2 regions of the Mesorhizobium sp. M0029 genome follow, and region 2 is predicted to be linked to the other one. Evidence: predicted binding sites of a transcription regulator. Region 2 holds the regulator's gene; the other holds the start of a gene.
What was found. The regulator HrcA, encoded in region 2, represses chaperone genes, less so after heat shock. The targets are predictions, from matches to a motif close to GTTAGCACTCNCNNNNNGNGAGTGCTAAC.
Positions count from the first base shown of each region.

Region 1 (3,397 bases), on a different contig from region 2:
GAATTTGCCATAGTCGAAGCCCAGCTTCCGACGCAAGGCGCGCAATTCGTCGGGAACCGCAACCGGCTCCCGGCGGATGGTGTCGTCGCCCTTGACCAGGCGCTGCGGCGAGACATAGCGGGTGCAGCGCTCCCGATCGCCGCAGAATATCCAGAACCGCGCCGCAAACCCGTCGGGCTCGATTTCGGGAATGAATTTTTCCACGATCAGGTCGGCACGCCTGAAAATCTCCGGCGCCACATCGGCCAGCGAGGCATGCACCTGATAACGGTCGAAGGTCTGCGCGCCCGGGAAAGGCACTGCCTTGCCGGCGCGAACGGATTTTCGGTTGAGCTGCTCCTCGGGCGTCCCCCAATGATTGAGGTTGCTCTTGACGATGACCTGGCCGCTCCAGTTGGCACCCTCCTCGAGGATCGCACCGCTGATGCGGCGCTTGGAAATGTCGGTTGCACCAAGATTGAGACAAATCGGAAATCCGCGCGCGTAGTCGACATAGTCCGATGGCGTCACTGTCGCGTCGACATGCAGGACGGCAATATCGGCGTTATGACTTGCCGAGGGTCCACGCATGATCTGCACGGAGTGACCGCGCCGTTTCAGCTCCGCCAGGACGTCGAACAGCATGTAGGGGCTGTCCTGGCGCAGCAGGAGGCCCCGCCGGCTCTGGAAGCGGTCAAATTCATGCGTTATGACGGCAATGCGGGCCATGGCCTATCCTGCATGAGGTAACTCGCAAGGCAACCAACAGCCTGGAAGGAAATATGTCCAGCCTTTCCCCAAACCGTTCCGCATGACTGAGCATTGGGACGCAATTCGCCGTCATTGGCGGCTTCTCGGGTCGCCGCTGTGTCCGCCCCCGGAAGCTGTCGCCGCCTATGAGCGCGAACTTAGCCTGCAATCGGTCGATGTGGTGCTGCTCGGGGTCACGCCGGAGCTTGCCGGCCTCGGAAGGACCATGCTCGCGATCGACGAGTCCACTGCCATGATATCGGGCATCTGGCCGGGCGATACCGCCTCACGCAAGGCGGTGATCGGCAACTGGCTGGAGTTGCCGCTGGGCGACGAAAGCGCCGGGGCGGTGATCGGCGACGGCTGTCTGTCGGCGCTGGACTCCTCGGTTGCACGGCAGGCGCTGCTTGCCGAGATCGCGCGTGTGCTGAAGTCCGATGGGCGGGCTGCATTGCGCGCCTATGCAAGCCCTCAGGTGCCGGACGATCTGCAGGAGGTCCGGGCGCTGACGCTGTCCGGTGGTGTCGCGACCTTCCACGAACTCAAATGGCGCATTGCCATGGCTTGTGCCGGCGGCGATCCCGACCGCGCCATTCCGGTGCGGGCGATCCTCGACGCCTTCGATGCGCTGTTTGCCGACCGGGAGGCCCTTGCCGCGACGACCGGATGGGAGATGCCGGTCATCGGCACCATCGATGTCTATGCGAATTCGCAGACTGTCTACAGTTTCGCCCCGGCGGCGACGCTGGTCGAAGAGGCGAGCCGGTTTTTTGACAGTGTCCGCCTCGCGCCGACAGGGACCTATGGGCTGGCTGAACGCTGTCCGCTTCTGGTGCTTAAATCGCCGCGGCGCCGGTAGGGTCTGCCGTCGGATCGCGGCACGGCTCCAATTGGCACAATTGTGCTCACCGTTCGCCTTGACTCTCGAAAGCCACGCGCTTATTTCAGCGCACGTTAGCACTCTCCCCAGGTGAGTGCTAACGCACATCCGGCACCGCCGGATCGAGGAACAGCTCTCACCGTTCTCATTCGAGGAAGAAAAAATGGCAAAGTCGAAGTTCCGCCCGCTTCATGACCGCGTGGTCGTACGCCGGGTCGAATCCGAATCCAAGACCGCCGGCGGGATCATCATCCCGGATACGGCAAAGGAAAAGCCGCAGGAAGGCGAGATCATCGCCGTCGGCTCCGGCGCTCGCGACGAAGCCGGCAAGCTGGTCCCGCTGGACGTCAAGGCCGGCGACCGCATCCTGTTCGGCAAGTGGTCGGGCACCGAAGTCAAGCTCAATGGCGAAGACCTTCTGATCATGAAGGAATCCGACATTATGGGCATCATCGGCTGATCATCGGCCTCACCGTCAACTAAATTCGGGCTTGATCGCAAGCCCCCTGCCAGGAGCTAAAAAATGGCTGCTAAAGACGTAAAATTCTCCCGCGACGCCCGCGAGCGCATGCTGCGCGGCGTCAACATCCTCGCCGACGCAGTGAAGGTCACGCTCGGCCCCAAAGGCCGCAACGTCGTCATCGACAAGTCGTTCGGCGCACCGCGCATCACCAAGGACGGCGTCACCGTCGCCAAGGAAATCGAGCTTGAAGACAAGTTCGAAAACATGGGCGCGCAGATGGTCCGCGAAGTTGCTTCGAAGACCAACGACATCGCCGGCGACGGCACCACGACCGCGACCGTTCTGGCGCAGTCGATCGTCCAGGAAGGCCACAAGGCCGTTGCCGCCGGCATGAACCCGATGGATCTGAAGCGCGGCATCGATCTGGCCGTCACCGAAGTCGTTGCGGCTCTCGGCAAGGCTGCCAAGAAGATCAAGACCTCCGAGGAAGTTGCCCAGGTCGGCACGATCTCGGCCAATGGCGACGAGTCGGTCGGCGCCATGATCGCCGAAGCGATGCAGAAGGTCGGCAATGAAGGCGTCATCACGGTTGAGGAAGCCAAGACCGCCGAGACCGAGCTGGAAGTCGTCGAAGGCATGCAGTTCGACCGCGGCTATCTCTCGCCCTACTTCGTCACCAACGCCGACAAGATGGTTGCCGAGCTCGAGGACGTCTACATCCTCCTGCACGAGAAGAAGCTGTCCAACCTCCAGGCCATGCTGCCGGTTCTCGAAGCCGTCGTGCAGACCTCCAAGCCGCTTCTTATCATCTCGGAAGACGTCGAAGGCGAGGCTCTGGCCACGCTGGTCGTCAACAAGCTGCGCGGCGGCCTGAAGATCGCCGCCGTCAAGGCGCCGGGCTTCGGTGATCGCCGCAAGGCCATGCTGGAAGACATCGCCATCCTGACCGGTGGCCAGGTCATCTCGGAAGACCTCGGCATCAAGCTCGAGAATGTCGGCCTCAACATGCTCGGCCGCGCCAAGAAGGTGTCGATCTCCAAGGAGAACACCACCATCGTCGACGGCGCCGGCAAGAAGGCCGAGATCCAGGGCCGCGTTGCCCAGATCAAGCAGCAGATCGAAGAGACCACGTCGGACTACGACAAGGAGAAGCTGCAGGAACGTCTGGCGAAGCTCGCCGGCGGCGTTGCGGTGATCCGTGTCGGCGGCGCGACGGAAGTCGAAGTCAAGGAAAAGAAGGACCGCGTCGATGACGCCCTCAACGCGACCCGTGCGGCCGTGGAAGAAGGCATCGTCGCAGGCGGCGGCGTCGCTCTCCTGCGCGC
Region 1 covers NZ_JAMYVF010000006.1:153,657-157,053, reverse strand. Annotated here, with positions in the region: gene NKJ76_RS13035 (hypothetical protein) at 1-708, opposite strand, end outside; gene NKJ76_RS13030 (class I SAM-dependent methyltransferase) at 791-1,588, shown strand; gene groES (co-chaperone GroES) at 1,773-2,069, shown strand; gene groL (chaperonin GroEL) at 2,133-3,397, shown strand, end outside.
Region 1: a site for HrcA is predicted at 1,683-1,711, ahead of groES (co-chaperone GroES). Genes of this name have one in related genera too.

Region 2 (3,397 bases):
AGGCCGCCCTTCGGTGCCTTCTGCATGCCCTCCGCGACGTTCGATCCGGAGCCGACCGAGAGATACAGCGTCTTCCCGTCCGGCGAGAAGGCGATATCGCGGGTCCAGTGGCCGCCGGTAGGGATGTCGGAGACAATCGTCTCCGGTTCGACGGAGGCTTTAAGGTCGCCGTCCCGATAGGCGTAGCGGACCACGCTGTCGTTGTTGGCGACGTAGACCCATTGCGGCTTGTCGCCAGGCGGGTAGAAGGCGATGCCATAGGGCTGGTTGAGATTGTCGGCAAAAATGCCCTCTTCGGCCGGCTTCGCGCTACCCTTGGCCAGCCGATAGACGCGGATCTGGTTGGCGTCACTGTCGGCGACGAACAGGTCGCCGTTCGGCGCCACGCGCACGACCCGCGGATTGGAAATGCCGGAAGCAACCAGTTCGGCCGAAAACCCAGGCAGCAGGACGGGCTTCGCGCCCTCGGGCCGATCGCCAAGGCCGGCGCTGTTGGAGGCGGATTCGGTGATGTTGGGCTTTTGCAGATCATCCGGCTTGATCAGCCGGCGCACACCTGGCTTGTCGGCCGTCCAGTCGCCGAAAGCGTCTTTGCCGGTCAGCAGCGGTTGATCGGCCTGCTGGGCGAAGGCGCTGGTGGCCAGAAGCAGGGCAAGGCCTGCCAAGCCGGCAATCCGGATCATGCTGTTCTCCTCGAACTCGCGCCGGTCGGCGCGTCATGCACAAGGGAGATATTGTGCGGCCGCCGCAAAAGAGAAGCGTGCGCGCGCGCAGATTCGACGAGAGAACCGCTCAACTTTCCTGTTCGACGTCGAGATCGTCGTCGAGACGCTTTTCCAATGCGACGAGATCTTCCGGCAGCGGCAAGCCCATGGCGCGCATTTCGCGCAGTTTTTCGCGCAGCTGCTCCTGGATTTCGTGCTCGTCCTCCGGCTGGTTGACCATTTCTTCGAGCAGCATGCTGATCTGGGCCTTGAACGATTCAAGCGCCATTCTGCGCCCTCCTTTACGGTGATCCCGGCTTTCGAATTATCTTAACATCCGGGTAATCAATTGCGCAGTGTAGTCGACCATAGGCACGATGCGGGCATAATTCAGCCTGGTCGGGCCGATGACGCCGAGCGCGCCGACGACGCGGGCGTCCTTGTCGCGGTAAGGCGCCACGACCAGCGACGAGCCGGAGAGCGAGAACAGCTTGTTTTCCGAGCCGATGAAGATCCGCACGCCGGGGCCGTCCTCGGCGAGGTCGAGCAGCTGGATCAGCCCGTCCTGCGTCTCCAGATCCTCGAACAGGTGGCGCAGCAATTCGATATCGGCCTGGGCGGTGACGTTTTCGAGCAAATTGGCGCGGCCGCGCACGATAAGGCGCGCCGGCAGGCCGCTATCGGCGCCGGCCCACACCGCCAGGCCTTTCTCGACCAGATCCTGCGACAGCGTGTCCAGCGCTGCCCTGGTCTCGTCCTTGATGCGGGCGATCTCGATGCGCGCCTCGGCGAGCGTGCGGCCCCTGATATGGGCGTTGAGGAAGTTGGAGGCCTCGTGCAGCTGCGAGACGGTGATGCCGGCCGGCAGGTCGACGACGCGGTTCTCGACATCGCCATTCTGCGACACCATCACCGCCAGCGCCTTGGTCGGCTCGAGCTGGATGAACTCGATGTGCTTCAGCGCCACCTCGTTCTTGGTGGCGAGCACTAGGCCGGCGCCGCGCGACATGCCCGACAGCATCTGGCTGGCCTCGGTCAGCATGTGTTCCAGCGTCGCGCCCGAGCCGGAGGCGCGCACCTGCGCCTCGATGACCCGGCGTTCCTCGTCGGAGAGATCGCCAAGCTCCATGAAGGCATCGACGAAGAAGCGCAGGCCGGTCTGGGTCGGCAGGCGCCCGGCCGAGATGTGCGGGGCATAGATCAGGCCGAGATGCTCGAGGTCGCTCATCACGTTGCGGATGGTGGCCGGCGACAGCGACGACGGCAGGATGCGCGACAGGCTGCGCGATCCCACAGGCTCACCGTCCTTCAGATAGGATTCGACGATGCGCCGGAAAATGTCGCGCGAACGCATGTCGAGCGATTGCAGCGCGGGCGCCAGCAGACTGGGTTCGGTGACTGCCTTGGTCATTCGAGCCAAAAACCTCCGGCTCAAGGATATAGACTTCCATCGCCCCCGCGCAACCCAGCGTCTGTGCCAGATCGCCCGGCCTTTTCCTTTGCGCCATGGGCTGCATGCGTCTACAAGCCGCCGACGCAACCGTAAAAGAACAGAAAGAGGCCTCGATGCGCCCTTCTAAACGCCAAGCCGACGAAATGCGCGCCATCTCGTTCGAGCGCGGCGTCTCCAAACACGCCGAAGGCTCGTGCCTGGTGAAATTCGGCGACACGCATGTGTTGTGCACGGCAAGCCTGGAGGAAAAGGTGCCAGGCTGGATGCGCAATTCCGGCAAGGGCTGGGTGACGGCGGAATACGGCATGCTGCCGCGTTCGACCGGCGAGCGCATGCGCCGTGAAGCCTCGGCCGGCAAGCAAGGCGGCCGCACGCTGGAAATCCAGCGGCTGATCGGCCGCTCCTTGCGCGCCGTTGTCGACCTGCAGGCACTGGGCGAACAGCAGATCACCGTCGACTGCGACGTCATCCAGGCCGATGGCGGCACCCGCACGGCCTCGATCACCGGCGGCTGGGTGGCGCTCTACGATTGCCTGCGCTGGATGGAAGCGCGGCAGATGGCCAGTGTTGCCAAGGTACTGAAGGACCATGTCGCGGCAATTTCCTGCGGCATCCATGACGGCCAGCCGGTCATCGACCTCGACTATATCGAGGATTCATCTGCCGGCACCGACGCCAATTTCGTCATGACCGGCAAGGGCGGCATCGTCGAGATCCAGGGCACCGCCGAGGGCGAGCCGTTCTCGGAAGGGCAGTTCGCGGAGCTGATGGGCCTGGCAAAGAAGGGCATTCAGCGGCTGGTGAGCTTGCAGCAGATGGCTGTGGCCTGATTGAATTTAACGTGATGACGTCGGCGATCCTTCACACCCCCCTCTGGCCTGCCGGCCATCTCCCCCGCAAGGGGGGAGATCAGAGGTCGCTATCGTTTTCGCCAACCATCAACGTTGAGACGCCGCCAGCGGAACTGCCAATCTCCCCCCTTGCGGGGGAGATGCCCGGCAGGGCAGAGGGGGGTGCCTGATGCAACCCTCCGCTATTCTTGAGTCAGCGCTTTACGTCACGGATCTCGCCGCTGCCGAAGCCTTCTACTCCAACGTCCTCGGCCTCCCTCTCCTCGGCAAGGTCGACGGCCGCCATCTCTTCTTCCGCTGCGGCCCGGGCGTGCTGCTGGTCTTCAACGCCGAAGCCACCAAAATCCCGCCGGCGCCCGATGCGCGGCTGAAAGTGCCGCCACATGGCA
Region 2 covers NZ_JAMYVF010000005.1:309,113-312,509, forward strand. Annotated here, with positions in the region: gene NKJ76_RS11975 (PQQ-dependent sugar dehydrogenase) at 1-683, opposite strand, end outside; gene NKJ76_RS11980 (hypothetical protein) at 793-993, opposite strand; gene hrcA (heat-inducible transcriptional repressor HrcA) at 1,030-2,115, opposite strand; gene rph (ribonuclease PH) at 2,271-2,987, shown strand; gene NKJ76_RS11995 (VOC family protein) at 3,178-3,397, shown strand, end outside.